One region of the Streptomyces sp. AC627_RSS907 genome, then DNA from elsewhere that is predicted to be linked to it. Evidence: riboswitches for the same ligand, from Rfam matches in the RefSeq annotation. Region 1 holds a riboswitch; each other region holds the start of a gene.

Region 1 (7,089 bases):
CACACGGCCACAGCCCAGGCAGGCTCCGGCGGCCTGACAGCGACCGAGCACCGCCTGGCCAACGGCCTGCGCGTGGTGCTCTCCGAGGACCACCTGACCCCGGTCGCGGCGGTGTGCCTCTGGTACGACGTCGGCTCCCGCCACGAAGTCAAGGGGCGTACCGGCCTGGCTCACCTCTTCGAGCACCTGATGTTCCAGGGCTCCGCCCAGGTCAAGGGCAACGGCCACTTCGAACTGGTGCAGGGCGCGGGCGGCTCGCTCAACGGCACCACCAGCTTCGAGCGCACCAACTACTTCGAGACCATGCCCGCCCACCAGCTGGAGCTCGCCCTCTGGCTGGAGGCCGACCGCATGGGCTCCCTGCTGGCCGCCCTGGACGACGAGTCGATGGAGAACCAGCGGGACGTCGTCAAGAACGAACGCCGCCAGCGCTACGACAACGTGCCCTACGGCACGGCCTTCGAGAAGCTGACCGCGCTCGCCTACCCGGAGGGCCACCCCTACCACCACACGCCGATCGGCTCGATGGCCGACCTGGACGCGGCGACGCTGGAGGACGCGCGCGCGTTCTTCCGCACGTACTACGCGCCGAACAACGCCGTGCTGTCGGTCGTCGGCGACATCGACCCGGAGCAGACGCTCGCCTGGATCGAGAAGTACTTCGGCTCCATCGCCTCGCACGACGGCAAGCCCGCCCCCCGGGACGGCTCGCTGCCCGACGTCATGGGTGAGCAGCTGCGCGAGATCGTCGAGGAGGAGGTCCCGGCCCGCGCGCTGATGGCGGCCTACCGGCTGCCGGAGGACGGCACGCGCGCGTGCGACGCGGCGGACCTGGCGCTCACCGTCCTGGGCGGCGGCGAGTCGTCCCGCCTGTACAACCGGCTGGTGCGGCGCGACCGCACGGCCGTCGCCGCAGGGTTCGGCCTGCTGCGCCTGGCCGGGGCGCCCTCCCTGGGCTGGCTGGACGTGAAGACGTCCGGTGACGTCGAGGTGCCCGTCATCGAGGCCGCCATCGACGAGGAGCTCGCCCGGTTCGCCGAGGAGGGACCCACGGCCGAGGAGATGGAGCGGGCCCAGGCCCAGCTGGAGCGCGAGTGGCTCGACCGCCTCGGCACGGTCGCGGGCCGCGCCGACGAACTGTGCCGGTACGCCGTCCTGTTCGGCGACCCGCAGCTCGCCCTGACCGCCGTGCAGCGGGTGCTCGAGGTGACCGCGGAGGAGGTCCAGGAGATCGCCAAGGCCCGCCTGCGGCCCGACAACCGCGCGGTGCTCGTCTACGAGCCCACCGCCCCCGCCGACGAGACCACCGACGAGACCACCGTCACCGTCTCCGTGACCGACGCCGACTCCGACGCCACCGACGAGAACGAGGAGGCGGCCAAGTGACCGAGCTCGCCACCATGGAATTCCACCCGCGGCCGCAGGCCGGTGAGCCCAAGCCGTGGGCCTTCCCGACCCCCGAGCGCGGCAGCCTCGGCAACGGCCTCACCGTGCTGCGCTGCCACCGCCCCGGTCAGCAGGTCGTCGCCGTCGAGGTGCTCCTCGACGCACCCCTGGACGCCGAGCCGGCCGGTCTCGACGGCGTCGCCACGATCATGGCGCGCGCCTTCTCCGAGGGCACCGACAAGCACTCCGCGGAGGAGTTCGCCGCCGAGCTGGAGCGCTGCGGCGCCACCCTCGACGCGCACGCCGACCACCCCGGCGTCCGACTGAGCCTGGAGGTGCCGGCCTCACGTCTCGCCAAGGCGCTCGGCCTCCTCGCCGACGCCCTGAGGGCGCCCGCGTTCGCGGACAGCGAAGTGGAACGGCTGGTCCGCAATCGCCTCGACGAGATCCCGCACGAGCTGGCCAACCCCTCCCGCCGCGCGGCCAAGGAACTCTCCAAGGAACTGTTCCCGGCCGAGGCACGCATGTCGCGCCCGCGTCAGGGCACCGAGGAGACGGTCGCGCGCATCGACTCGGGGGCCGTGCGCGCCTTCTACGAGAAGCACATCCGCCCCGCCACGGCCACCGCCGTGGTGGTCGGCGACCTCACCGGCGTCGACCTCGACGCGCTGCTCGGCGACACGCTGGGCGCGTGGACCGGTTCCACCGCCGAGCCGCGCCCCGTGCCCCGGGTGACCGCCGACGACACCGGCCGGGTCGTCATCGTGGACCGCCCCGGAGCGGTCCAGACGCAGTTGCTGATCGGCCGCACCGGCGCCGACCGGCACGATCGCGTGTGGCCCGCGCAGGTGCTCGGCACCTACTGCCTGGGCGGCACCCTCACCTCCCGCCTGGACCGCGTCCTGCGTGAGGAGAAGGGATACACCTACGGCGTACGGGCGTTCGGCCAGGTCCTGCGGTCCGCCCCCGACGGCACGGGCGCCGCCATGCTCGCCATCAGCGGCTCCGTCGACACCCCCAACACCGGCCCCGCCCTGCAGGACCTGTGGACCGTGCTGCGCACGCTCGCCGAGGGCGGGCTCACCGACGCCGAGCGCGACGTCGCGGTGCAGAACCTCGTCGGTGTGGCGCCGCTGAAGTACGAGACCGCGGCGGCCGTGGCGAGCACGCTGGCCGACCAGGTCGAGCAGCACCTGCCCGACGACTACCAGGCCACGCTCTACCGTCAACTCGCCGAGACCGGCACGGTGGAGGCCACGGCGGCGGTGGTGAACGCCTTCCCGGTGGACCGGCTGGTGACGGTCCTCGTCGGTGACGCGGCGCAGATCAAGGAGCCGGTCGAGGCCCTCGGCATCGGCGAAGTCACCGTGGTGGCCGCCGAGTAGGGCGGACGGGTGAAGGGGCCCTGGTGACGGATGTGTCACCAGGGCTGCCTTTTGTCCGAATTGAGAGAGAGGCTGCCCGTCTGCCCTGTGGCATGCGCTACAAAAAGCCGGTTGCGTTTGAGGATTGAAGGCAGCCGCGTCTAGCGTCGTCCGGGCTGTTCGTCAGGCAGTGCGCCGCACCCGCGGCACCGGACAGTCATCGCCGAGTCCCCGTACGGCGCGAGCCAGGGGAGCCGGGGACCCACCGCAGTCCCTGGGGTGAATCGGACGCCCGCGCCCAGCGCGGGGGTCCGTAGGAGACCTTCCTGCTCCGAACCCGTCAGCTAACCCGGTAGGCGAGAGGGAAGGAAAGGAACAGCCTCCACATGGCGTTCACGCGCGCCACCGGTAAGCACCGCCGTCCCAGCCGGATGCACCGCACCACCGCCCGCGCGGCGGGTGTCGCGGCCCTCGCGACCACCGGCGTCGTCGGCACCCTCGCGGCTCCGGCGCTCGCCGCCGAGCCCGAGGTGGAGCAGAGCGGACTCACCCCGGTCGTCACCATCGGCGACTCCGTGGCCCACGAGATCGACGCCCAGGCCGCCGCGCAGAAGCAGGCCGCCCTGGACGCCGCCGCCCGTGAGGCGGCCGAGGAGGCCGCGCGCGAGCGGGCGGCCGAGGCGGCCGAGGAGGCGCGCGAGGCCAAGGAGCGCGCCGCGCGCGAGGCGGAGCGCAAGCGCCTCAACACCTTCGTGGCGCCGATCACCGCCTCCTACGTCTCCACCGCCTACCAGGCCGGCAGCTCCCTGTGGTCCTCCGGCAGTCACACCGGCATCGACTTCCACGCCTCCAGCGGCACCACCGTGCACGCGGTCGGCGTCGGCACGGTCGTCGAGGCCGGCTGGGGCGGCGCGTACGGCAACCAGGTCGTGATCAGGATGCACGACGGCACGTACACCCAGTACGGCCACCTGTCGTCCATCGGCGTCCGGGTGGGTCAGTCGGTCGTCGCCGGCCAGCAGATCGGCCTCTCCGGTGCCACCGGCAACGTCACCGGACCCCACCTGCACTTCGAGGCCCGCACGAGCCCCGAGTACGGCTCGGACATCGACCCCGTCGCCTACCTCCGCTCCCACGGCGTCAACGTCTGACGGCGGACGGCACGGCGACCGAAAGCCCCGGCTCCCCGAGCCGGGGCTTTCGGATTTCCGGGGGCGGTGTTGTCCAAAAAATATCCATGAAATCCGCCGCGCCGTCCGAATGTCCGCCCCATTGGCCTAGAGTCACGGAACACACGTCAATCGTCGACGTTTCACGGGGATTAAGGCGGAGGTCGGTCATGCGTATTCCGGCGCACTCGGTGTGCACGGCGATCCGGGACGACATCGTCGCCGGCGTCCACGGACGCGGCAGCCGGCTCACCGAGGAACTCCTCGCCCGCCGCTACGGCGTCTCCCGCGTCCCCGTCCGCGAGGCGCTGCGCACGCTGGAGGCCGAGGGGTTCGTGGTGACCCGGCGGCACGCGGGCGCGTGCGTCGCGGAGCCGTCCGAGCAGGAGGCCGCCGACCTGTTGGAGACGCGTACGCTCCTGGAGCCGCTCGGCGCTTCCCGGGCCGCCCGGCGCCGCACCGAGGCCCATCTCAAGGTGCTGCGCGGGCTGGTCAGACTGGGCCAGGAACGCGCCAGGCGGGGCAGCGGCGAGGACCTGCGTTCACTGGGCGGCTGGTTCCACGAGACCCTCGCGCAGGCCGCCGGCAGTCCCTCCCTGACGGCGCTGCTGACCCAGTTGCGCCACAAGATCGCCTGGATGTACGCCGTGGACGCGCCGGCCGGGCCGGTGGAGTGCTGGGCGGAGCACGGCGCGATCGTCGACGCGGTGGCCCGGGGCGACGCCGAGCGCGCGCGGGCGCTCATGGCGCTGCACACCGAGCGGTCGGTACCGGCCCACCGGTTGCGATTCGCCTCCGACGGTGACCAGCGGGCGGAACGTGTGAGGAACTCGCAACGTCCCGTAAACATGTCGAGCCTGCGGCATTAACGCGGGCGCCGTATACAAAGAGGAGCTGATTCCGGGGGCCATTTTCTGCTGCCCGGAAAAGGGAAAGCGAAAGGCCCACTCCGTGGTCCGGTCCGGGGCGGGCCTTTCGGTGCTGCCGTCGCTCAGACGGTCTCGGGGAGTTCTTCGAGACCCTCGGAGACCAGCTTCGCCAGCCGCTCCAGGGCGGCCTCCGCGCCCTCGGCGTCGGAGGCGAGGACGATCTCCTCGCCGCCCTGGGCGCCGAGACCGAGGACGGCCAGCATGGAGGCCGCGTTGACGGGGGCCCCGTCGGCCTTGGCGATCGTCACCGGGACGCCTGTGGCCGTGGCGGCTCGGACGAAGATGGAGGCGGGGCGGGCGTGGAGACCCTCGGCCCAGCCGACGTTGACGCGGCGCTCAGCCATGTGATGCTGCCCTTCAGGTGTTCAGGGTTGTCTAGACCAGTTTCCCACATCGTGAGGCATGCCCGGACGGACACGCTCCCCGGGGTGGGCGGCCGTCGGACCGCGGCCTCGGCCCGGCCTGCCGTCGTCCACAGACTGCCTCGCGCCGTTGTCGTACGCGAGCCGTACTCTGGGGCCCATGCAGACCTCGTCGGACCGGCACGAGTACCCCGCCCACTGGGAGGCCGACGTGGTGCTGCGCGACGGCGGTACCGCGCGCGTCCGCCCCATCACCGTCGATGACGCCGAGCGTCTGGTCAGCTTCTACGAGCAGGTCTCCGACGAGTCGAAGTACTACCGCTTCTTCGCGCCGTACCCTCGCCTGTCCGCCAAGGACGTCCGCCGTTTCACACACCACGACTTCGTCGACCGGGTGGGGCTCGCGGCCACGATCGGCGGCGAGTTCATCGCCACCGTACGCTACGACCGCATCGGCGCGGGGGGAACGCCCGCGTCCGCACCGGCCGACGAGGCCGAGGTCGCCTTCCTCGTCCAGGACGCACACCAGGGGCGCGGCGTCGCCTCGGCGCTCCTGGAACACATCGCGGCCGTCGCGCGTGAGCGCGGCATCCGCCGCTTCGCCGCCGAGGTGCTGCCCGCCAACACCAAGATGATCAAGGTGTTCATGGACGCCGGGTACACCCAGAAGCGCAGCTTCGAGGACGGCGTGGTCCGCCTGGAGTTCGACCTCGAACCCACCGACCGCTCGCTCGCCGTGCAGTACGCGCGCGAACACCGCGCGGAGGCGCGGTCCGTCCAGCGGCTGTTGCAGCCCGGCTCGGTGGCGGTCGTCGGCACCGGCCGCGCGCCGGGCGGCGTCGGCCGCAGCATCCTCGGCAACATACGGGACGCGGGCTACACCGGCCGGCTGTACGCCGTGAACAAGGCCTTTCCCGAGGAGCGCGGGGAACTCGACGGGGTGCCCGCGCGCCGCTCGGTGCGCGACATCGAGGGGCCCGTCGACCTCGCCGTCGTCGCCGTGCCCGCGGAGCACGTCCCCGAGGTCGTCACCGAGTGCGGCGAGCACGGTGTGCAGGGCCTGGTCGTGATCTCCGCCGGGTACGCCGACAGCGGCCCCGAGGGACGTGGACGCCAGCGCGCCCTCGTACGGCAGGCGCGCTCGTACGGCATGCGGATCATCGGGCCCAACGCCTTCGGGATCATCAACACCTCCCCGCAGGTGCGGCTCAACGCCTCCCTCGCCCCCGAGACGCCCCGCCCCGGACGGATCGGCCTGTTCGCCCAGTCCGGCGCGATCGGCATCGCCCTGCTGTCCCGGCTGCACCGGCGCGGCGGCGGGGTCACCGGCGTCACGGGCGTGTCGACCTTCGTCTCCTCCGGCAACCGCGCCGACGTCTCCGGCAACGACGTCCTGCAGTACTGGTACGACGACCCGGAGACCGACGTCGCCCTGATGTACCTGGAGTCCATCGGCAACCCGCGCAAGTTCACGCGCCTGGCCCGGCGGACGGCCGCCGCCAAGCCCCTGGTCGTGGTGCAGGGGGCCCGGCACGGCGGCGTGGCACCGCAGGGGCACGCGGTACAGGCGACGCGGCTGCCGCACGCGACGGTCTCCGCACTGCTGAGGCAGGCCGGCGTGATCCGCGTCGACACGATCACGGACCTGGTCGACGCGGGCCTGCTGCTCGCGCGCCAGCCCCTGCCCCCAGGGCCGAGGGTGGCCATCCTGGGGAACTCCGAGTCGCTGGGACTGCTCACGTACGACGCGTGCCTCTCCGAGGGGCTGCGGCCCCACCCGCCCCTGGACCTGACCACGGCCGCCTCGGCGGACGACTTCCACGCGGCCCTGTCCCGGGCCCTGGCCGACGCCACGTGCGACGCGGTCGTGGTGACCGCC
Region 2 (7,089 bases), on a different contig from region 1:
GACCCGACGCAGGCCCGGCAGTCATTCGGCCGGGCGCAGGCCCGGTACCCCGTCGGCCCGGTGCGGGCCCGCAACTCATTCGGCCGGGCGCAGGCCCGCTACTCATTCGGCCGGCGCAGGCCCGGTACTCAGCCGGCCCGGTGCACCACGGCGTCGCACAGCTCCACCAGCGCGGCCTTCGCCTCGCACTCCTTGAGCGGGGCCAGCGCCGCCCGGGCGTCCTTGGCGTACCGGACGGTGTCCCGCCGCGCCTGCTCCAGCGCGGGGTGGGCGCGCAGCAGCCGCAGCGCCTCCGCGTGCCGGGCGTCGTCACTGAGGTCGGAGTCCAGCAGCTCGCACAGGGCGACGTCCTCGGCCAGCCCCAGCCGGGCCGCCCGCTCGCGCAGCCGCAGCACCGGGAGGGTCGGGATGCCCTCGCGCAGGTCGGTCCCGGGCGTCTTCCCCGACTCGCTGGAGTCGGAGGCGATGTCCAGGACGTCGTCCGCGAGCTGGAAGGCGACGCCGAGGCGCTCGCCGTACTGGGTCAGCACGTCGACGACCGTCTCGTCGGCGCCGGACATCATCGCGCCGAACCGGCAGGAGACCGCCACCAGCGATCCCGTCTTGCCACCCAGCACGTCCAGGTAGTGGTCGACCGGGTCGCGCCCGTCCTGCGGGCCCGCCGTCTCCAGGATCTGGCCGGTGACCAGCCGCTCGAACGCGAGGGCCTGCACCCGGACCGCCTCGGGTCCGAGGTCGGCGAGGATCTGGGAGGCGCGGGCGAAGAGGAAGTCGCCGGTGAGGACCGCGACCGAGTTGCCCCAGCGGGTGTTCGCGCTGGGCACGCCGCGCCGCACGGCGGCCTCGTCCATCACGTCGTCGTGGTACAGCGTGGCGAGGTGGGTCAGCTCCACGACCACGGCCGAGGGCACGATCCCGGGAGCGTAGGGGTCGCCGAACTGGGACGCGAGCATCACCAGCAGTGGCCGGAACCGTTTGCCTCCGGCACGCACCAGGTGCTGGGCGGCCTCCGTGATGAAGGGCACCTCGCTTTTGGTTGCCTCAAGCAACCCTTCCTCGACAGCCACCAATCCGGCCTGGACATCGGCTTCCAGAGCCTGGTCCCGCACGCTCAGCCCGAACGGCCCGACGACGGTCACGAGGGGTCTCCTGTCTGCTGGTGTCTACTGGCGATTACCTGGCTTGTCGATAGGTCGCTGCCACCACTCGACTCAGCGTATCCGGTCACGTTTCGATCACCGCTAGCGCCCACCGTTACAGGCCGGTCGGTATCGGATCATGCGCGCTATGTTTTTGATCAGCCGATATGAGCAGATATTGATCGACACGGCCCGAGCGGCGTGACACGGGACACGGGTGGCCGAAAGCCGCCACCGAAGATCCCACCACCGCCCCCGACGGCCCGCACTCCGAGAACGTCACCCACTCGGCACTCGCACTCCTCTTCCCGCTCCGAACAGATGCCCGCACGGCGCGAGGAAACACCAACAGGGACGGGAAGGACACGACCGCGCGAGGCGCGGTCGACCGGGGCGGGTGCGGGACGCGAGGGGCGAGGAACCGGGCCGGACCGCCGACCGGCGCCAATCCCCCGCGGCGGCGGCCGGTTGACGACCAGTTGAGCCTAATGCCCGATTTGCCGTTCTTTTCGCGTCCAGTGACTTGACTCACGCCGTCCGCCCGCCGGCAGCTCCGCCCCAAGCTGTGCGGTCCCTTTGCCCCGCAAGCCAGTTGAGGCCGGGCGACCGAAAAGGATCAAGCACCCCAAACACCTCGGAACAAGGTCAACAGGAGCGTTGGGTGATTCCTGCACTTGTTTCGGACATCTTTTCTCGCATACCTTCCCGGCCTGTCGGGTGGACGCCGAATCCTGCCACCGCCCGGACGCACAGTCATCCACCAACAAACTCGCAGGCAGGAGCGGGGGACCCAGGTAAGTCGCCGCGCCGGTCACCACCGGAGCGGCTCGGGGTGAAGCCGTGCCCGTCAGGGCGCGGCCGGGCACCTCCCCGCCCGAACCCGACAGCTCACCTCGCAGGCGTAAGGAGAGGGACTCAACATGTCTGTCAACGGTCAGAACCGTCGCGCCCGGACCACCCGCATCGCCCGCAAGCTCGCCCTGGCCGGCACCGGCGCCGCCGTACTCGCCCTGCCGCTCATCGGCGCCACCGGCGCGTCCGCGGCCACCCCCGCCGCCCCGACCGCCGCCACGGCGACGACGTACCCGGACAACCTCGACGGCTGGATCCGCGAGTCGCTCGCCATCATGGCGCAGCACGGCATCCCCGGGTCGTACGAGGGCATCCACCGCAACATCATGCGGGAGTCGTCGGGCAACCCGCTCGCCATCAACAACTGGGACATCAACGCCGTCAACGGCACCCCGTCCAAGGGCCTGCTCCAGGTGATCGACCCGACCTTCCAGGCCTACCACGTGGAGGGCACCTCCTGGGACCCGTACGACCCGGTCGCCAACATCACCGCGGCCTGCAACTACGCGGCCGACCGGTACGGCTCGATGGACAACGTCTTCGGCGCGTACTGAGCCGTATCGACCCGTCCCGAGTCATGCTGATCCGTACCGAGCTGTAATGATCCGCACTGATCCGCACTGATTCGTACTGATTCGTACTAGGACGTTCCGAAGACACGCTCGAGGACGACGGCCACGCCGTCGTCCTCGTTCGTCAGGGTGACCTCGTCGGCCACCGCCTTGAGTTCCGGGTGGGCGTCGGCCATGGCGACGCCGCGGGCCGCCCAGTGGAACATGGGGATGTCGTTGGGCATGTCCCCGAAGGCGATGGTGTGGCGCCGGGACAGGCCCAGGTGCTCGGCGGCCAGCGCCAGGCCCGTCGCCTTGGTGATGCCGCACGGCTGGAGTTCCACCGTCCCCGGCCCCGACATCGTGACCGTCGCGAGGGAGCCGACCACCGTGCGGGCCGTCGCCGCCAGCTCGTCGTCGGTCAGATCGGGGTGGCGCAGCAGCACCTTGCTGATCGGCGCGCTCCACAGCTCGTCGCGCCGCTCGACCCGCACCGCCGGAAGCGTCGGGTGGGGCATCAGGTACCCCGGCTCGATCAGCGTCAGGCCGTCCACACCGTCCTGGTCGACCGCGGCGTACACCTGCCCCACCTCGGCCTCGATCTTGCCGAGCGCGGTCTCGGCCAGCTCCCGGTCCAGGGTGACCGACCACAGCATCCGGTGCGCGCCGGCGTCGTACACCTGCGCGCCCTGTCCGCACACCGCGAGCCCCGTGCAGCCGAGGCGGTCGAGCAGGGACCGCACCCTGGGCGCCGGCCGCCCGGTCACCACCAGATGCCGCGCACCGGCCTCGGCCGCCCGCGCCAGCGCGGCCAGCGACCGGTCGGAGACGGTGTCGTCGCCGCGGAGCAGCGTGCCGTCGAGGTCGGTGGCGACGAGTGAATACGCGGTGCGGTCCATGATCAGAGAATACGGACACCGCACCTGTCCGACTCACCCACGATCGCATCCGAGCGAGGACGCACGACTCCGCACGACAAGGCTCGAGGACAGCGCGAGGACCGCACGAACGTGTCCGAAACCTGGCAGATCATCGGCTAAAGCCGGTTGAAGGCCTGTGCACCGATTGGCAACAACATCCCCCGCTACCTACCCCGCGGGGCGGCCCCGGGGGTACCTTCCTGTTGTCCAGGGGGACTTGATCGGGGGGTCGGGTTGAACGGCGGACGTGTACGCGTGCTCAGGCCGCAGGAGCTGAGCGAGGGGGAGCGGGAGCACTGGCGCGAGCTGCGCGCCAGGTCGACGACGCCGCGCAACCCGTTCATGGAACCGGAGTTCACCGACGTCGTGGCCCGGGTACGGCCGCGGGCGCGGGTGGCGGTGCTGTACGACGGCGGTGAGGCGGCCGGTTTCCTGCCGCACGAACGCGGACCGCTCGGGCAGGGCCGGGCGATCGGGCTCGGGGTGTCGGACTGCCAGGGCGCGGTACTGCGCCCTGGTCTCGTTCCGGACATCCGCCAACTGCTGCGGGCCTGCTCCCTGTCGAGCTTCGCCTTCGACAACCTGGAGGCCGAGCAGGAGCTGTTCGTGCCGCACGCGGCCGAGGAGCACACCGCCTACGTCATCGACGTGGAGAAGGGGTACGAGGCGTACGAGAGCGTGCTGCGCGCCCAGTCGCCGAAGTTCCTGAAGACCACCCTCGCCAAGGAGCGCAGGCTCGGCCGCCAGGTCGGCGACGTGCGCTTCGTGTTCGACGAGCGCGAACCGGCCGCACTGCGCACGCTCATGGAGTGGAAGTCGGCGCAGTACCGCAGGACGGGCCGCCGGGACCGGTTCGCGCAGGAGTGGATCAGCCGGCTCGTCGCCCGGCTGGCCGAGACCCGGGCGCCGCAGTGCACCGGCACGCTGTCCGTGCTCTACGCCGGCGGCCGGCCGGTCGCCGCCCACTTCGGGCTGCGCTCGACGGCGGTCCTGGCGTGCTGGTTCCCGGCGTACGACCCGGGCTTCGCCAAGTACTCGCCGGGCCTGGTGCTGCACCTGCGGATGGCCGAGGCGGCCGCCACCGAGGGCATCGGCCTGCTGGACATGGGACGAGGGGCGGCGGAGTACAAGGACTCGCTGAAGACCGGCGAACTTCCGGTGTACGAGGGAGCGGCGACCCGCCCGGGGGCGGGGGCCGCGCTGCACTGGCTCGGCCGCGAACCGGCCCGCCGCGCGCACGGCTTCGTGCGCGCCCGGCCCCGGCTGGCCTCGTTGGCGGCACGGACGTTGAAGGGCGCGGCCCGGCTGCGCCGGTCATGAGGGGGCCTTGCGCGGCCCGGGGGCTTCGAGTGAGGGGGGTGGGCGCGTGTTCGGTGCGGCACGTTCGCGGCGGGAGACACAAGAAGAGATCGCACGGTTCCTGAGCATCGGCCCGGTGCAGGTCGCCGAGCTGGATCTCGACGCCGGGGCGAGAGGCCTCAGACCGGCGCCCGGCAGTCCGCCGGTGACGTACGGCGCGGTGTTCGTGCTGGTCAGGAGGGGCGGGCGGCCCGTCGGCACACTACTGGGGCAGGTACCGGAGGGAGCGGACCCGGCGGAGGTGCTGACGGGGCCGGCCAAGGAACTGCCGGAGGTGGCACCCCACGAGCCGGTGCGTGGGGCGGCCGCCGGAGCGCTCGGGCGGACGGCCGGTGACGCGGACGACGGGGCGGTCGGCGAGGCCGCCGGCGAGGCGGTGGCCGGGGTGCCGCCCGCCAGTGTGGTGGTCGCCACCCGGGAGCGCGCCGGCCTGCTCGCCCGCGCGCTGGACTCGCTGCTGTCGCAGGACCACCCGGACTACGAGATCGTCGTCGTGGACAACGCGCCCGTGACCCGGGAGACCCGGGACCTGGTCGAGCGCAAGTACGGCGAGCGTGTGCGGTACGTGTGCGAACCGCTCCCCGGACTCGCGGTCGCGCACAACCGGGGGCTGGCCGCCGTACGGCGCGAGGTGGTCGCCTTCACCGACGACGACGTGGTCGCCGACCCGCACTGGCTCACCGAACTGACCGCGCCCTTCACCGCCGACCCGCGCCTGGGCTGCGCGACGGGGCTGATCCTGCCCGCGCGGCTGCGCACTCCGGCGCAGGTGCTGCTGGAGAGCCACGGCGGCTTCGCGAAGGGCTTCACCCCGCGGACGTACGACCCCCGGCACCCGCCCGCCGACGAGCCGCTGTTCCCGTTCACCGCGGGACGCTTCGGCTCCGGCGCCAACATGGCCTTCCGTACGACCGCACTGCGGGCAGTCGGCGGCTTCGACCCGGCGACCGGCGCGGGCACGCGCGCGCGGGGCGGCGACGACCTCTACGGATTCGTCCGCGTCCTCGCCCAGGGGCACCGGCTGCGCTACACCCCGTCGGCACTGGTGTGGCACCACCACCGGGAGACCTGGCGGGACCTGGAGACCCAGGCGTACGGCTACGGCGCCGGCCTCACCGCCTACCTCACGGCGATCCTGGTGAACCGGCCCGCGCTGCTGCCGGCCTTCCTCGCCCGGGTGCCGGGCGGTCTGGCGCACGCGCGCGGACTGACCGCCGTACGGGAAGCGGGGGGTGGCGGCGCGCCGGGCGCCCACGACGAACGGACCCACCCTTGGCCGCGGCGGCTGTCGCGGTTGCAGCGGAGGGGCATGGTGTACGGACCCGTGGGCTATCTGCGTGCGCGGTACGCCCTCCGGACGGCGCTGAGGGGGCCGAGATGACACCGACGGAGGGCCGCGGCCAGGTCCCGGCGGACGGCAGACGATCGGCAGGACGACCGGCAGGACGACCGGCAGGGAAACTGGCAGGGCGACCGGCGGTGGGCGGTGGCCCCGACACCGGTCCGGTACCGGCCGGCACGGGAGCGCCGGCAGCGGGCCCCGGCATTCCCGTCCTCCTCTACCACGCCGTGATGGACGACCCGCCGGCCTGGATCGCCGAGTTCACCGTCAGTCCCCAGGACTTCGCCGCCCAGCTCGACGCGATCGTCGACAGCGGGCGGACACCCGTCACCATCAGCGCGGTCGCCGACCACCTCGCCGGGCGGGCGTCCCTGCCGTCCCGGCCCGTGGTGCTGACCTTCGACGACGGCTTCGCCGACCTGCCGGGGCCCACCGCCGAGGCACTGGCCGACCGCGGGCTGCCCGCCACCGCCTACCTCACCACCGGAGCCGTCACGCCCGGCGGCCGCAGCCTGCTGCCGCCCGCGCCGATGATGACCCTGGACCGGGCGGCGGAGCTGGAACGTTCCGGCATGGAGATCGGCAGCCACACAGTCACACACGCCCAGCTGGACACGTTGTCCGGGAAGGCGCTGGCGCACGAACTGCGCACGTCCAAGGCGGTGCTGGAGGACGCCCTCGGTCACCCGGTCCGCCACCTCGCCTATCCGCACGGTTACAACAGCCCCCGGGTACGGGCCGAGTCGGCCCGCGCGGGCTACGAGACGGCCTCCGCCGTGCGGCACGCGCTCAGCTCGCGACGCGACGAGCGGTACCGCATCGCCCGCCTCATCGTGCGCCGCGGTCACACCCTCGCCGACTTCGAGGGGTGGCTGGCGGGGGACGGCGCCCGGATCGCGCCGTACCGCGACGGTCCGAAGACGGTC
Region 3 (7,089 bases), on a different contig from region 1:
GCAGGGCCCGGCAGAGCGCGGCGACGGTGGCGGTCTTCCCGGACCCGACGGGCCCGCCCAGCCCGATGCGCAGGGCACGGCGGCTGCCGTCGGGCCGCCGGGCGTCGGCGGAGACGGCGGCGGGGAGGTCGTGGTGATGGTCGAGATGCATACGGCGACTCCTATGAAGCGAGGGCCGGCCACGCTCAGCCCGTCCGGCGTTTCGCGGACGAGGCCGTTCAGGCCGGAAGGGGGGCCTGGGGGGGCGCAGGGGTGGAGCCCCTGGGGTCGGGAACGGAAACGGGAACAGGAAGGGACGGCGGGAGCGAACCCACCTACGACGCGAACAACCGCACCGCCCAAGCCGCATGCGCCTGCGCCCCGGTCTCCAGCAACGGCGCGGACCGCGCAGGCAGCACGTCGACCCCCTCGGTCACGGCCTCCCGCCCCGCGTCCACGGCGTCCTGGGCCACCCGGTCCACCTCGGCCGCGAGCCGCGCGAGCACCCCGGTGGCGTCGAACGGATCAAGACCGAGCAGCCGCACGACCGCCGTCGCCGGCCCGCTCACCCCCTCGTGGAGGGAGCAGTACGCCGCGTCCAGCGGTCCGAGCCCGGCCGCGCGGGCGGCCAGGCCGAGAACGACCGGCTGGTGGGCACCCTTGGGGGACCGCCGTGCCAGCGCGTCGAGTTCGGGGTGCGGCCAGGTGGCACGGGCGGCCCGCATCAGCTGCCGGCCGAGTCTGCGTGCCGCCCCCCGCAGGGCGGGAGACGGAGTGCGGGCGTCGGCGGCCCCGTCGAGCTCTCCGGGATCGACACCGAGGGCGGCGGCCGCCGCGAGGGAGGCCGTGACGGCCCCGCTCGTGTGCAGCCGCCCCCGGCAGAAGTCCTCCAGGCTCGCGGCGTCGGTGACGTGTCCCGCACGGACGGCGGCCTCCGCCCCGCCGGAGTGGGCGTGCCCTCCTGCGGGGAAACGGCCGTCCGCGAGGACGAGCAGTGCCGCGCGGCTCATCTCGGCGCTCAGAACAGGAAGTACCGCTGCGCGAGCGGTACTTCGGCGACGGGGGCGGGTTCGACGAGTTCGCCGTCGATGGTCACCGCGAAGGAGTCCGCGGCGACCTCGACGCGCGGCAGGGCGTCGTTCTGCCGCATGTCGGCCTTGGTGCGGCCACGGGTGGACCGGATGGGCACGAACTCCTTCCCGAGACCGAGACGTTCCGGCAGCCCGTCCTCGACGGCGGCCCGGGCCACGAAGTTGACCGAGTTGGCGGCGGGAGCCGTGCCGAGCGCGCCGAACATCGGTCGGGGCAGGACCGGTTGGGGGGTGGGGATGGACGCGTTGGCGTCGCCCATCTGCGCGTACGCGATCTGCCCGCCCTTGAGGACGACCTGTGGCCTCACCCCGAAGAACCGCGGGTCCCAGAGCACCAGGTCGGCGAGCTTGCCGGTCTCGACGGAGCCGACCTCGTGCTCGATGCCCTGGGCCACGGCCGGGTTGATGGTGTACTTGGCGACGTAGCGACGGGCGCGCAGGTTGTCGGCGCGGGTGTCACCGGGCAGGGAGCCGCGGCGTCGTTTCATCACGTGCGCGGTCTGCCAGGTCCGCGTGATCACCTCGCCGACGCGGCCCATGGCCTGGGCGTCCGACGCCATGATGGAGATCGCTCCCATGTCGTGCAGGATGTCCTCGGCCGCGATGGTGCTGGGCCGGATGCGGGACTCGGCGAAGGCCAGGTCCTCGGGGACCGCGGGGTTCAGGTGGTGGCAGACCATCAGCATGTCGAGATGCTCCTCGACCGTGTTGACGGTGTGCGGCCGGGTCGGGTTGGTGGACGCCGGCAGCACGTTGGGCAGCGAGACCGCCGTGATCATGTCGGGGGCGTGGCCGCCGCCGGCGCCCTCGACGTGGAAGGCGTGCAGGGTACGGCCTGCCACCGCGTCGAAGGTGTCACCGACGAAGCCGGCCTCGTTCAGGGTGTCGGTGTGGACGGCGAGCTGGACACCGGATTCCTCGCAGACGTCGAGGCAGGCGGAGATCACGGCGGGGGTGGCGCCCCAGTCCTCGTGGATCTTGAAGCCCAGGACGCCGGCGCGCAGTTGGTCGCGCAGGGACTCCTTGGACACGGTGCTGCCCTTGCCCAGGAACCCGATGTTGACGGGACTCGACTCCAGTGCCGCGAACATGCGCGCGAGATGCCACGAACCCGGGGTGACAGTGGTCGCCTTGCTGCCCTCGGCGGGACCCGTGCCGCCGCCGATGAGGGTGGTGACGCCGGACGCGAGCGCCTCGTCGACGGCGGCGGGTGCGATGAAGTGGACGTGGGTGTCGATGCCGCCCGCGGTGACGATCTTGCCGTTGCCGGCGATGACCTCGGTCTCGGGGCCGATGACGAGGTCGGGGTGGACGCCGTCCATGGTGTCCGGGTTGCCGGACTTGCCGATGCCGGTGATGCGGCCGTCGCGGATGCCGATGTCGGCCTTGACGACACCCCAGTGGTCGATGATCACGGCGCCGGTGACGACGGTGTCGGGCGCGCCCTCGGCACGGGTGACGCGGGACTGGCCCATGGACTCGCGCAGCACCTTGCCGCCGCCGAAGACGGATTCGTCACCGGAGCGGCCGGGGCCGCCGCAGCGGTCCTCCTCGATCTCGACGAGCAGGTCGGTGTCGGCGAGGCGGACGCGGTCGCCGGTGGTCGGGCCGAACAGGTCGGCGTAGGCGGCTCGGGAGAGTTCAGGCATCGAGGGGACCTCCGGTCTCGCCGCGCAGGCCCACCACGACGCGGACCCCCGCGAGGGGGACGAGCTCGACGTCGACCGGGATGCCGGGCTCGAACCGGACGGCGGTGCCGGCGGCGATGTTCAGCCGCTTGCCGCGGGCCGCGTCACGGTCGAAGTCGAGACCGGGGTTGGCCTCGGCGAAGTGGTAGTGGGATCCGACCTGGACGGGCCGGTCGGCGGTGTTGAGCACGGTCAGGCGGACGCTCGGGCGTCCCTGGTTGAAGGCCACCGGCTCGGGGGCGAACAGGATCTCTCCGGGAATCATGACTGCCGCGCCCGTCAGATGATCGGATCGTGGACGGTGACCAGCTTGGTGCCGTCGGGGAAGGTGGCCTCGACCTGCACGTCGTGGATCATCTCGGGGATGCCCTCCATGACGTCGTCGCGCTGGAGCACCGTGCGTCCGGAGGCCATGAGTTCACTGACCGTACGACCGTCGCGGGCGCCTTCGAGGATGTGCGCGGTGATCAGCGCGACGGCCTCGGGATGGTTGAGCTTCACGCCTCGTGCGCGGCGCTTCTCCGCCACGTCCGCGGCCACATGAATGAGCAGTCTCTCCTGCTCGTGCGGGGTCAGCTGCACTTGCCACCTCACAGGGCATCACGCCAGGACCGAGCGGTCCGGCTGCCGCGGCCACCGCGACGGCTATAGATGTAACACACACGAATACGCCGGAAGGCGCCTCGTGGTGTCCGGAAACCGCAGGTGGATCGGGGTGGAGAGTAGGTCCGCAGTGTTTCCGCCGCGTCACCTGGATTTGACCGACTGATTACCGGTGCCGCCCGCCGCCGCCCGCCGCCCGGCAGACCAAGCGCGCCATACGGCCGAATACCTTCGCCGCCATCGGGTGCGCCGCCGCCCAACCGGCCCGGTCCAAGGCACAACTGACCGACCGGCACGTGGCCGTCGCGCATCCGGCCGGGCGCGGGCGGGTCGACACCGCGCCGCACGGTGCCCCCGGTCAGGAACAGGCGGGTTCGGGCAGTCGAGGTGACAGGGATCCGAAACGGACCAAACGGCGTACCCCCTTTCGGCGTAGGAACACCTCCGGTTTCCGACCCTCCGAGGTTGCGCGACGCGCGTGTCCAAGCGGCGGAACAAGCCATTCCGCCGCAGGTCCCGGAGCCGGTCGGACACCCGGCGACGGCTCGAACCCGGGTGCGCCCCCTCGAACGGGCGAGTGGTGAGTAACAACACAAAGAGCACGTTCCGTTGGGATTTTCCCACCGGACGAGACAAGATCCGTGACTGACGACAAGCCCCCGCCGCAGCGGCGGGGCGGTCCGGGCGGACGCCGAGTCCTGCCGCCGCCCGGACGACCGGTCGACAGGAGTGGATCGGCAGGAGTGGAGGACCCAAGCACGACGGGTCGCCGGAACGGTCATCTCCGCGAGAGGTGCGCCGGGCCGAGCAGCCCTTGGGGTGAAGCCGCACTCGTGCGGCCGGGCAACTTCGCCAGCCCGAATCCGACAGGTCATCCTTCACAGGCGGCTGACGAAGGGTTGCGCATGTCCGCGCTCAATCGTGTCCCGTCCCTGATGGCCCGTGCCGGTACGGCCTCGGCTCTGACCCTCGCCGCCGTGGGCGGCTCCGTCGTGGTCCCCGGTGTCGCTTCCGAAGCGGCGGCGGTGTCCCATGCGACCAAGGCCCTCAAGATCGCGGCCTCCAAGAAGGGTGCCCCGTACAAGTGGGGCGCCACCGGACCAAGCAGGTTCGACTGCTCGGGACTGACGCAGTACTCGTTCAAGAAGGCCGGCAAGAAGCTTCCGCGCACCGCGGCCCAGCAGTACAACAAGACCCGTCACATCTCCGCCAAGAGCCGCAAGGCCGGGGACCTGGTCTTCTTCCACTCGGGCCGCAGCGTCTACCACGTCGGCATCTACGCCGGGAAGGGCAAGATCTGGCACGCCCCGAAGACCGGGGACGTGGTACGCCTGCAGAAGATCTGGACCAACAGCGTCTGGTACGGCCGGGTCAAGTAGCCGATCCCGGCAGGTGACGGTGGGCCGGGCACCGTCACCTGCCCGGATGCCGTGGGTCGCCCTCACCGCCCGGCGGCCTCACCCCTGGGGCTCAGGGCCCCCCACGACCTGCCCCGCGGCCGTGACCGGTTCCGGCGTCACCGGCCGGCCCGGGGGTGACCAGGGCAGTTCGATGGAGACGGTCTTGCCGCCCTCGCGCGTGGGCCGCACTCTCAGTCTGCCGCCGCACTCCGCGGTCAGCCAGCGGATGATCACCATGCCCCGGCCGTTGTCCTGCTGGACGGCGGCGGGCAGGCGCTTGGGGAAGCGGGGATGGCTGTCGGTGACGCCGATGCGCAGGCGTGCCTCACGGTCGAGCCCGAGGTCCACCGTGAAGGTGGGGGACTGTCCGAGCGTGTGCTGGACCGCGTTGGTCGCCAGCTCGGAGACGATGAGCCGGACGGTGTCGGACACGTCGGTGTCCGCCGGCAGGCCCCACTCCGCCAGCGTGCCGACCACATAGGTACGCGCGACGGCCACCGAGGCGGGATCGCTCGGCAGAGTGATGGATGCTTCCAGATGGTCTGCCATGGAGAAGTCGTCCCTTTCCCACGGGACCGCGGTCCGACAAGGAGCGGATGGTTCGAGTACGGTCCCGGACTGGTGCTTCGCCGCCAGACTGCCATCACCAGGGGGCGAAGGGTGGCGATCCACCAAGATATGCATATATCTGTCGCTCGAAGCGGTGAACTCTGCGACGGCAGAGCGTATTCGCGCGGCCCATAGGGAGTAAGGGAGTGGCCCATGCAGCACGGTCCCGTGGTGCGCCGCCGGAAACTGGGCGCCGAACTGCGCGCCCTGCGCACATCGGCGGGAATCACCAGCCGTGAGGCGGCCCAGCTGGTGGGATGGCACCAGTCGAAGGTCAGCCGGATCGAGACCGGGACCAGCGGTGCGAAACCGGCCGATGTGCGCTTACTGCTGGACGCCTTCGGAGTGGACGACGCCCAACTGCGCGAGCTGCTGGTGATGCTGGCGGGCTCCGACGACACGGGCGGCCGGAACCACTGGTGGCACGCCTACCGGGGGGTGCTGCCGCCCACGTACCGGGACTTCATCAGCCTGGAGTCCCAGGCGAGCGCGATGCGCACGCTGGAGACCACGGTGGTCCCCGGGCTGCTGCAGACGCCGGAGTACGCCCGTGCGGTGACCCGCGCCGCGGTGGACGGGCTGTCCGAGGAGCGGCTGGACACGCTGGTGGAGGTCCGGCTGGCCCGGCAGGACGTGCTGCGTACGCAGCGGCCCCTGGAACTGAGCGCGGTCCTGGACGAGGCGGTGCTGCGCCGGGAGGTGGGCGGGCCCGGGGTCATGTCCCGTCAGCTGGCGCGACTGGTCGAGGCCGCGCGTCTGCCCCACGTCCGGCTCCAGGTCCTGCCGTTCGCCGCGGGGGCGCACATCGGCGTCACCGGCCCTTTCGTAATTTTCTCTTTTTCGAGCACTTCTGATCTAGACGTAGTTGTTCTCGACCATTTGACGAGTAGCCTGCACCTCGAACGGAAAGAAGACCTCGAGGCCTACACCGAGGCCTTCGATGCCCTTGTGACCCATGCCCTTTCGCCCGAGGACTCGTTGGACTTCATCGCCGCGACCGCGGCAGGCGCGTAAGGAGGCACACCATGTCAGGCACCATTCGAGGCTCCATGCCGGAACTCCCCCGCAGCATCCCCGCCGGCACCGGTCTGCCCGGGGTGCGGTGGCTGCGCAGCAGCTACAGCACCGGGGCGAACAACTGCGTGGAGACGGCCCGGCCGTCGGCCGGCCCCTGGGCCGGACTCCTCGCGGTACGGGACTCCAAGATCCCGGCCGGACCCGCGCTGCTCTTCTCCCCCGAGAGCTGGGCGTCGTTCACGGCCGGGATCCACGGCCGCTGACACCGGCCGGCACCGGGCGGCGCACGGCCGTGTCACGCCGACTCATGGCCGCGTTCCGCCGATCACCCGTACGGCACGTTCGATCTGATCCCCGGAGAGGTCCGCACGAGCGGTCAGCCTGAGCCGTGAGATGCCGTCGGGCACGGAAGGAGGACGGAAACAGCCCACGGACAGGCCGGCCGCACGGCAGTCGGCCGCCCACCGTACGGCCCCCTCCGGGGAGGGCGCGCGCACCGAGACGACCGCGGCGTCCGGACGTACGGCTTCCAGCCCCAGGGCGGTCAGGCGGGCGTACAGCTCGGCCGCCACCCCACGGGCCCGCGCCGCCCGCTCCGGTTCGCGGCGCAGCAGGGTGAGCGCCGCCAGGGCCGCCCCCGCCGCGGCGGGGGCGAGACCGGTGTCGAAGATGAACGTCCGGGCCGCGTTGACCAGGTGGTCG
Region 4 (7,089 bases), on a different contig from region 1:
ACCGCTGCGGCGTCACCTTCGTCCTGGACCGGGCCGGTGTCACCGGCACCGACGGGCCCTCGCACAACGGCATGTGGGACATGTCGGTCCTCCAGGTCGTCCCCGGCCTGCGCATCGCCGCCCCGCGCGACGCCGACCAGTTGCGCGCCCAGCTGCGCGAGGCGGTCGCCGTCGACGACGCGCCGACTCTGGTGCGCTTCCCGAAGGAGACCGTCGGCCCCGCCGTACCGGCCGTCGACCGGGTCGGCGGCCTGGACGTCCTGCACACCGCGGACGACCCCGTGGTGCTGCTCGTGGCCGTCGGCGTGATGGCGCCCGTCTGCCTCCGGGCCGCCGAGCTGCTCGAGGCCCGCGGCACCGGATGCACCGTCGTCGACCCGCGCTGGGTCAAACCCGTCGACCCCGCGCTCGCGCCGCTGGCCGCGCGCCACCGCCTGGTGGCCGTCGTCGAGGACAACAGCCGTGCGGCCGGGGTGGGTTCCGCGGTGGCGCTGGCGCTGGGCGATGCCGAGGTCGACGTACCCGTACGCCGTTTCGGCATCCCCGAGCAGTTCCTCGCGCACGCCAAGCGCGCCGAGCTGCTCGCCGACATCGGTCTCACCCCGGTCGAGATCGCCGGACGGATCAGCGCGAGCCTGGCCGTCGCGGGCCGGGCCGGGGCACCGGCGGGGGAACAGTCCGGGGACGAACGGATCGTCATGCCAGCGCAAGGAGAGAACTGAATGACCAAGGAGTTCGACCTCGCCGCGCTCTTGGCCGAGCGCGGAGCCGAGCGGTACGAGCTGCACGCCAGACACCTCAACCACCAGCTCCCGCGCATGCTGCGCACCATCGGCTTCGACAAGGTCTACGAGCGGGCCGAGGGGGCGCATTTCTGGGACGCGGACGGCAACGACTACCTGGACATGCTCGCCGGGTTCGCGGTGATGGGCCTGGGACGCCACCACCCGGTCGTCCGCAAGGCGCTGCACGACGTCCTCGACGCCTCCCTGGCCGACCTGACCCGCTTCGACTGCCCGCCGCTGCCCGGGCTGCTCGCCGAGAAGCTCCTCTCCTACAGCCCGCACCTGGACCGGGTCTTCTTCGGCAACAGCGGCACGGAGGCGGTCGAGACCGCGCTGAAGTTCGCCCGGTACGCGACCGGCAGGCCGAGGGTCCTGTACTGTGCGCACGCCTTCCACGGGCTGACCACCGGTTCCCTGTCCGTCAACGGCGAGGACGGGTTCCGCGAGGGCTTCGCCCCCCTGCTGCCCGACACCGCCGTCCCCCTCGGCGACCTGGACGCGCTGGCACGGGAGCTGGAGCGGGGTGACGTGGCCGCGCTGATCGTGGAACCGATCCAGGGCAAGGGCGTGCACGAGGCACCGCCCGGGTACCTGCGCGCCGCCCAGGAGCTGCTGCACCGGCACAGGGCGCTGCTGATCGCCGACGAGGTGCAGACGGGACTGGGCCGGACCGGGAAGTTCTACGCCTTCCAGCACGAGGACGGCGTCGAACCCGACCTGGTCTGTGTGGCCAAGGCCCTGTCCGGCGGATACGTGCCGGTGGGGGCCACCCTCGGCAAGGACTGGATCTTCCAGAAGGTGTTCTCCTCGATGGACCGGGTCCAGGTCCACTCCGCGAGCTTCGGGTCGAACGCGCAGGCCATGGCGGCCGGACTCGCGGTGCTGTCGGTGATGGAGAACGAGGAGATCGTGGCGAACGCCGCGGCGGTGGGGGACCGGCTGAAGTCCCGGCTGGTGGAGCTGGTGGACCGCTACGAGCTGCTCGCCGACGTCCGGGGCCGGGGGCTGATGATCGGGATCGAGTTCGGCCGGCCCAGGTCCCTGAGGCTGCGCAGCCGCTGGACGATGCTGCAGGCCGCGCGCAAGGGGCTGTTCGCGCAGATGGTCGTGGTGCCGCTGCTGCAACGGCACCGGATCCTGACCCAGGTGTCCGGCGACCACCTGGAGGTGATCAAACTGATCCCGCCGCTGATCATCGACGCGGCGGACGCCGACCGGTTCGTCGACGCCTTCACCGAGGTCATGGACGACGCGCACAACGGCGGCGGCCTGATGTGGGACTTCGGCAAGACCCTGGTCAGGCAGGCGGTGGCCAACCGTTAGCGCCCCGCCTCCCGGAGCCGCCTTCCTCCCGGAGACGCTTTCTTGCCTCTGAGGCAAGAGAATTGCCTCACGGGTAATTCTCGGGCTGAATGGAGGCATGACCTCGCACGAGACCGAGCCGCCGGCTCCGGACGGGGCGGCGGACGCGGTGTCCGTCGTGGCGCCGCAGCTGCGTGCCCTGCGGCGCCGGGCCGGCCTCACCCTGGAGGCGGCGGCCCGGGCGGCCGGGCTGTCGCCCGCCCACCTCTCACGGCTCGAGACCGGACAGCGCCAGCCCTCGCTGCCGATGCTGCTCGCCCTCGCCCGGGTCTACGCCACGACCGTCTCGGACCTGCTCGGCGAGACGGCCGCGGACCGGGACGCCGTGGTGCGTGCCGACGCCATGGAGCCGACGGAGGCGGGCGGCTGGACGTACTGGCAGGCGGGAGGGGCCGGCCGCGGCATGCAGGCCCTGCGTGTCCGTGTGCCGCACGGCTCCCAGGGCGACATCGTACGGGTGCACCCCGGTGAGGAGTGGCTGTACGTGCTCAGGGGCCGGCTGCGGCTGCGCCTCGGGGACACGGTCCACCGGCTCGGCCAGGGGGACAGTGCCCACTTCGACTCGCTCACCCCGCACCGGATCGCCGCACAGGACCCCGACGGGGTCGAACTGCTCTTCGTCCACACCCTTCTGCAGAGCCCCTCGGCCGCGCTGTGCCTCGGCCCGACCCCTGGAGAGATGCCATGAGCGCCATTCAGGACAAGTTTCCGCGCGCCCTGTGGGTGCGCCTGTTCATCTACATCGCCCTCGGGCACGTCTTCGGTGCCTTCCTCTACCTGCTGTTCGAGGTGGGGGCCAAGTAGCCGGCGACCGACCGGGCGCGTGGCTCAGTCCAGCATCCGCTCGCGCAGCCGCTCCCGAGTCTCCGGAGTGACCCGCAGGCCCTTCTCCAGGTAGGCGTCGACCCCGCCCCAGGTCTCCTCCACTGTCTCGAAGGCCGCGGCCAGATACTCGGCGCGCGCGTCGAACAGCGGGCTCAGCAGCTCCATGACCTCGGGGGAGTACGCCGAGGCGGCGGAGCTGCTGCGGTGCACCTTGTAGCGGCGGTGCGCGGCGTTCGACTTCAGGTAGTCCTCGACGACGGCCTCGCGTTCGACACCGAGGGCGAGCAGGGTGATCGCGATCGACAGACCCGCGCGGTCCTTGCCGGCCGCGCAGTGCATGAGGGCGGGGACGCTGTCCTCGGCGAGTGCGTGCAGCACGCGGGAGTGCTCCGTTGTGCGCTCCTTGATGATCGTGCGGTAGGAGCCGATCATCCGCTGGGCGCCCTTGTCGTCCGCCAGGATCTCGCGCAGCTGGTCGAGGTCGCCGTCGCGGACCATCTTCCAGAACTCGGCGCCGTCGGCCGGATCGCTCAGCGGCAGGTTCACGTTGCGCACGCCCGGCAGCTCGACGTCGGGGCCCTCGAGCTTCTGGTCGGCCGCGTTGCGGAAGTCGAAGATGGTGTGCAGGCCCAGCGAGGCCAGGAACGCCGCGTCCTCCTCGGTGGCGTGCGCCAGGTGGCCGCTGCGGAACAGCACCCCCTGCCGCACCCGCCGTCCGTCCACGGTCGGCAGCCCGCCCAGGTCACGGAAGTTGCGCACACCGGCCAGCTCGGGCTCGGTCGACGGGACCTGCTGCGTCACGGGGGCTCCTCCCACTCCGCCCCGTCGGCGCTGCTCGACGACGGGCGCCACTCGACGATACGGCATCCCCTGCCTGCGGCAGTGAGTTGTGAAGGCACTGGTGGACCGGCTGTGGGCCGACCACCCGGGCGGTGCCTTCGCGTCCTGCCCGGATGGCGGCGGCCGGGCCGGTCTCGGTGTGCTCGCCCGCCGGGACACGGGGTGCGGACCTCGGCCGACACCGATCCGCTCGACCGGCTCGCCTCCGGGAGGGCTTCAGCCGGCCGCGGAGACCTCGACGCCACGGTGTTCCGACTCGACCGTATTCGGGCGTTCTGTTCTGAATTGAGGCTTGACGCCCAACGTGACCTGGAATAAAGGAGGCTGGGGCGGTCTCGCGTGAGCAGCGTCATATCCGTGACCGTGAGTTGCTCGTCATGCTCACGTAATTCAATCGGTTTTCAAGGCGCTTCACGGGAAACGGCGCACGCGGAATCGACGGAGTGTGACCGGTGATTCCCGCAACGGATCACGGAAAACACGTGCCCGGGCAATTCCTCGCTTGTCCCCGCGCGGCCGGGTCCCTTACGTTCACCACCGATCCGGACGGACGCCTAATCCTGCCGCCGACCGGAGCCCGCACTCATCCATCACCCGTACCCGGCAGGAGCGGGGGACCCACAGGCAGGACCGCCTGTTCCGGTTCCCGGAACAGGCTCGGGGTAAAGCCGCGCCCCTGCGCGGCCGGGCATCTCCAGCCCGCACCCGACAGCTCACCTCGCAGGCGCCGGAGAGGAACTCACCATGCCCGCGAAGGGTAAGCACCGTCGTACCAAGGCCATGCGCCTCACCCGCACCCTCGCCGTCGCCGGAACCGGTGGCGCCGCGCTCGCCCTCCCGCTGATGGGTGCCGCCGGCGCGCAGGCCGCTCCCGCGCAGTCCGCCTCCGAGCAGGCCGTGCGGTCCGTCCCGGCGACAGCAGGGCAGGCCGCCGGGAAGAACCCGGGCACGACGACGTACACCGTCAGGAGCGGGGACTCCCTGTCGGGGATCGCCGACGAGCAGCACGTCGACGGCGGCTGGAAGAAGCTCTACTCGGACAACCGCGAGGCCATCGGCTCCGACCCGTCGCTGATCCACCCGGGCCTCGAACTGTCCCTCGGCCGGCCGGCGGCGACCACCCCGGAGCAGCCCGCGGACAAGCCGGCCGAGAAGCCCGCCGCCCCGAAGCCCGCCGCGTCGGAGGACACCGTCTCGGAGAAGTCGCCGAACGCCACGACGACCTCCTCCCGCACGAGCACCCAGTCCGCAGGCACCGCCAGCGGCTACACCTCCCCCGTCCCCGGCGGCAGCGTCGGAACCCCGTACCACCAGTCGGGCAGCATGTGGTCCAGCGGCTACCACACCGGCACGGACTTCGTCGTCCCGACCGGCACCCCGCTCAAGGCCGTCGGCGCCGGCACGGTCGTCTCCGCCGGCTGGGGCGGCGCGTACGGCAACCAGGTCGTCATCGAGCTCGCCGACGGCCACTACGCCCAGTACGCCCACCTGTCCTCGCTCTCCGTCTCCGCCGGCCAGTCGGTGACGGCGGGCCAGCAGGTCGGCCTCTCGGGTGCCACCGGCAACGTGACCGGCCCCCACCTGCACTTCGAGATCCGCACCACGCCGGACTACGGCTCGGACGTGGACCCGCTGGCCTTCCTGCGCTCGCACGGCGTCCTGGTCTGACGACGGTTCCGGCGCGGCCCTCGCGCCGGAACGAAGGCCGGGCCCCGGTCCCGGGGTCCGGCCTTCGGCGTATTCCGCAATTGACGAACACTTTAGGCGTGGTCTTTCTCACCGCCCGTCAACCCCTTCCTACGGTCGCGTAGGTCACATTCCACGGTGAATCATGGGCCGATGTGGCAGACGATTCGAAGAGTGACAGCAGAGCAGTGATCGGGTCGTACGTGGCGGTGGGGGACAGCTTCACCGAGGGCGTCGGTGACCCCGGCCCCGACGGGGCGTTCGTCGGCTGGGCCGACCGGTTCGCCGTACTGCTCGCAGACCGGCGCCCCGAGGGCGACTTCACGTACACGAACCTCGCCGTGCGCGGCAGGCTGCTCGACCAGATCGTGGCGGAACAGGTCCCGCGGGCCGTCGAACTCGCACCGGACCTCGTCTCGTTCTGTGCGGGCGGCAACGACATCATCCGGCCCGGCACCGATCCCGACGAGGTGGCCGAGCGGTTCGAGCGGGCGGTGGCCGCGCTGACCGCCGCGGCCGGCACCGTCCTGGTGACGACCGGGTTCGACACCCGCGGGGTGCCGGTCCTCAAGCATCTGCGCGGCAAGATCGCCACGTACAACGGACACGTGCGCGCCGTCGCCGACCGCTACGGCTGCCCGGTGCTCGACCTGTGGTCGCTCCGGAGCGTCCAGGACCGCAGGGCGTGGGACGCGGACCGGCTGCACCTCTCCGCGGAGGGCCACACCCGCGTGGCGCTGCGGGCGGGCCAGGTCCTCGGCCTCGGCGTCCCGGCCGACCCGGACCAGCCCTGGCCGCCGCTGCCGCCCCGCGGCACCCTCGACGTCCGGCGGGACGACGTGCAGTGGGCACGGGAGTACCTGGTGCCGTGGATCGGACGCCGGCTGCGGGGCGAGTCCTCGGGGGACCACGTGACCGCGAAGGGGACGCTGTCGCCGGACGACATCAAGATGCGGATCGACGCGGTGGTCTGAAGGCGGGACCGGGGCGCGGCGGCGGGGGACGCCGGCTCCGGGCCGGCTCATCGCCGCGACGGCGTCAACGCCTCCCGCGCCAGCCCCAGTTCCCGGGCGAGCGCCTCGTCCGTCCACTCCTGTGCCTGGGCCCGGGACACCGCGCCCGCGTAGGACGTCAGCTGCACGGCCAGCCCGTCGAGCAGGGCGGTCAGACGCCGGGCGGCGCCGTCGGGGTCCGGGCACGGGAACTCCCCGGCCGCCACGCCCTCGGCGATGACCTCGGCGATCGCCGCCTTCCACTGCCGGTCGAGCTCCCGCGCGACCTCCCGCAGGGCGGGCTCACGCAGGGCCACCGCCCAGCCCTCGATCCACAGCCGCCAGCCCTTGGCCTGTCCGGTCGGGGCGTACCACCGTACGGCCGCCCGCAGCCGGCGCAGCGCCGACGTACGGCCGCCGAGCAGCTTGCGCAGATGGGCGAGATCGTCCTCGGCGGCATGCGCGAAGGCGGCGGCGACCAGCTTCTCCTTCGTCGAGAAGTGATACAGCACCAGCGCGTTGCTGACACCGAGCGCGGCGGCCACGTCGGCGATCCGCAACGCCGCCACGCCCCGCGCGGATATCTGTTCGATGGCTGC

Evidence for each region. A riboswitch is a leader RNA that binds a small molecule or an ion and turns the genes downstream of it on or off. The one in region 1 is predicted to bind cyclic di-AMP.
Region 2: linked by a shared signal. The riboswitch ahead of KUM32_RS20700 (transglycosylase SLT domain-containing protein) and the one ahead of KUM32_RS12830 (M23 family metallopeptidase) in region 1 are both predicted to bind cyclic di-AMP.
Region 3: linked by a shared signal. The riboswitch ahead of KUM32_RS22030 (C40 family peptidase) and the one ahead of KUM32_RS12830 (M23 family metallopeptidase) in region 1 are both predicted to bind cyclic di-AMP.
Region 4: linked by a shared signal. The riboswitch ahead of KUM32_RS34980 (M23 family metallopeptidase) and the one ahead of KUM32_RS12830 (M23 family metallopeptidase) in region 1 are both predicted to bind cyclic di-AMP.

The regions. Positions count from the first base shown of each region.
Region 1 covers NZ_JAGMUE010000047.1:17,822-24,910, forward strand. The annotation lists gene KUM32_RS12820 (pitrilysin family protein) at 1-1,386, shown strand, start outside; gene KUM32_RS12825 (pitrilysin family protein) at 1,383-2,771, shown strand; cyclic di-AMP (ydaO/yuaA leader) riboswitch at 2,962-3,124, shown strand; gene KUM32_RS12830 (M23 family metallopeptidase) at 3,137-3,901, shown strand; gene KUM32_RS12835 (GntR family transcriptional regulator) at 4,090-4,788, shown strand; gene KUM32_RS12840 (HPr family phosphocarrier protein) at 4,911-5,192, opposite strand; gene KUM32_RS12845 (bifunctional GNAT family N-acetyltransferase/acetate--CoA ligase family protein) at 5,371-7,089, shown strand, end outside.
Region 2 covers NZ_JAGMUE010000095.1:4,317-11,405, reverse strand. The annotation lists gene KUM32_RS20705 (polyprenyl synthetase family protein) at 129-1,139, opposite strand; cyclic di-AMP (ydaO/yuaA leader) riboswitch at 1,891-2,055, shown strand; gene KUM32_RS20700 (transglycosylase SLT domain-containing protein) at 2,060-2,545, shown strand; gene KUM32_RS20695 (HAD family hydrolase) at 2,632-3,441, opposite strand; gene KUM32_RS20690 (GNAT family N-acetyltransferase) at 3,718-4,782, shown strand; gene KUM32_RS20685 (glycosyltransferase family 2 protein) at 4,898-6,202, shown strand; gene KUM32_RS20680 (polysaccharide deacetylase family protein) at 6,394-7,089, shown strand, end outside.
Region 3 covers NZ_JAGMUE010000098.1:92,857-99,945, reverse strand. The annotation lists gene ureG (urease accessory protein UreG) at 1-151, opposite strand, end outside; gene KUM32_RS22050 (urease accessory protein UreF) at 315-989, opposite strand; gene KUM32_RS22045 (urease subunit alpha) at 998-2,719, opposite strand; gene KUM32_RS22040 (urease subunit beta) at 2,712-3,023, opposite strand; gene KUM32_RS22035 (urease subunit gamma) at 3,038-3,340, opposite strand; cyclic di-AMP (ydaO/yuaA leader) riboswitch at 4,041-4,263, shown strand; gene KUM32_RS22030 (C40 family peptidase) at 4,267-4,740, shown strand; gene KUM32_RS22025 (ATP-binding protein) at 4,819-5,310, opposite strand; gene KUM32_RS22020 (helix-turn-helix transcriptional regulator) at 5,524-6,384, shown strand; gene KUM32_RS22015 (DUF397 domain-containing protein) at 6,420-6,650, shown strand; gene KUM32_RS22010 (8-amino-7-oxononanoate synthase) at 6,693-7,089, opposite strand, start outside.
Region 4 covers NZ_JAGMUE010000289.1:220,604-227,692, reverse strand. The annotation lists gene dxs (1-deoxy-D-xylulose-5-phosphate synthase) at 1-722, shown strand, start outside; gene KUM32_RS35000 (aspartate aminotransferase family protein) at 723-2,108, shown strand; gene KUM32_RS34995 (helix-turn-helix domain-containing protein) at 2,206-2,835, shown strand; gene KUM32_RS34990 (DUF6126 family protein) at 2,832-2,951, shown strand; gene KUM32_RS34985 (tyrosine-protein phosphatase) at 2,976-3,773, opposite strand; partial or broken gene KUM32_RS44200 (alpha-galactosidase) at 3,868-4,016, shown strand; cyclic di-AMP (ydaO/yuaA leader) riboswitch at 4,394-4,552, shown strand; gene KUM32_RS34980 (M23 family metallopeptidase) at 4,557-5,480, shown strand; gene KUM32_RS34975 (SGNH/GDSL hydrolase family protein) at 5,687-6,472, shown strand; gene KUM32_RS34970 (TetR/AcrR family transcriptional regulator) at 6,520-7,089, opposite strand, start outside.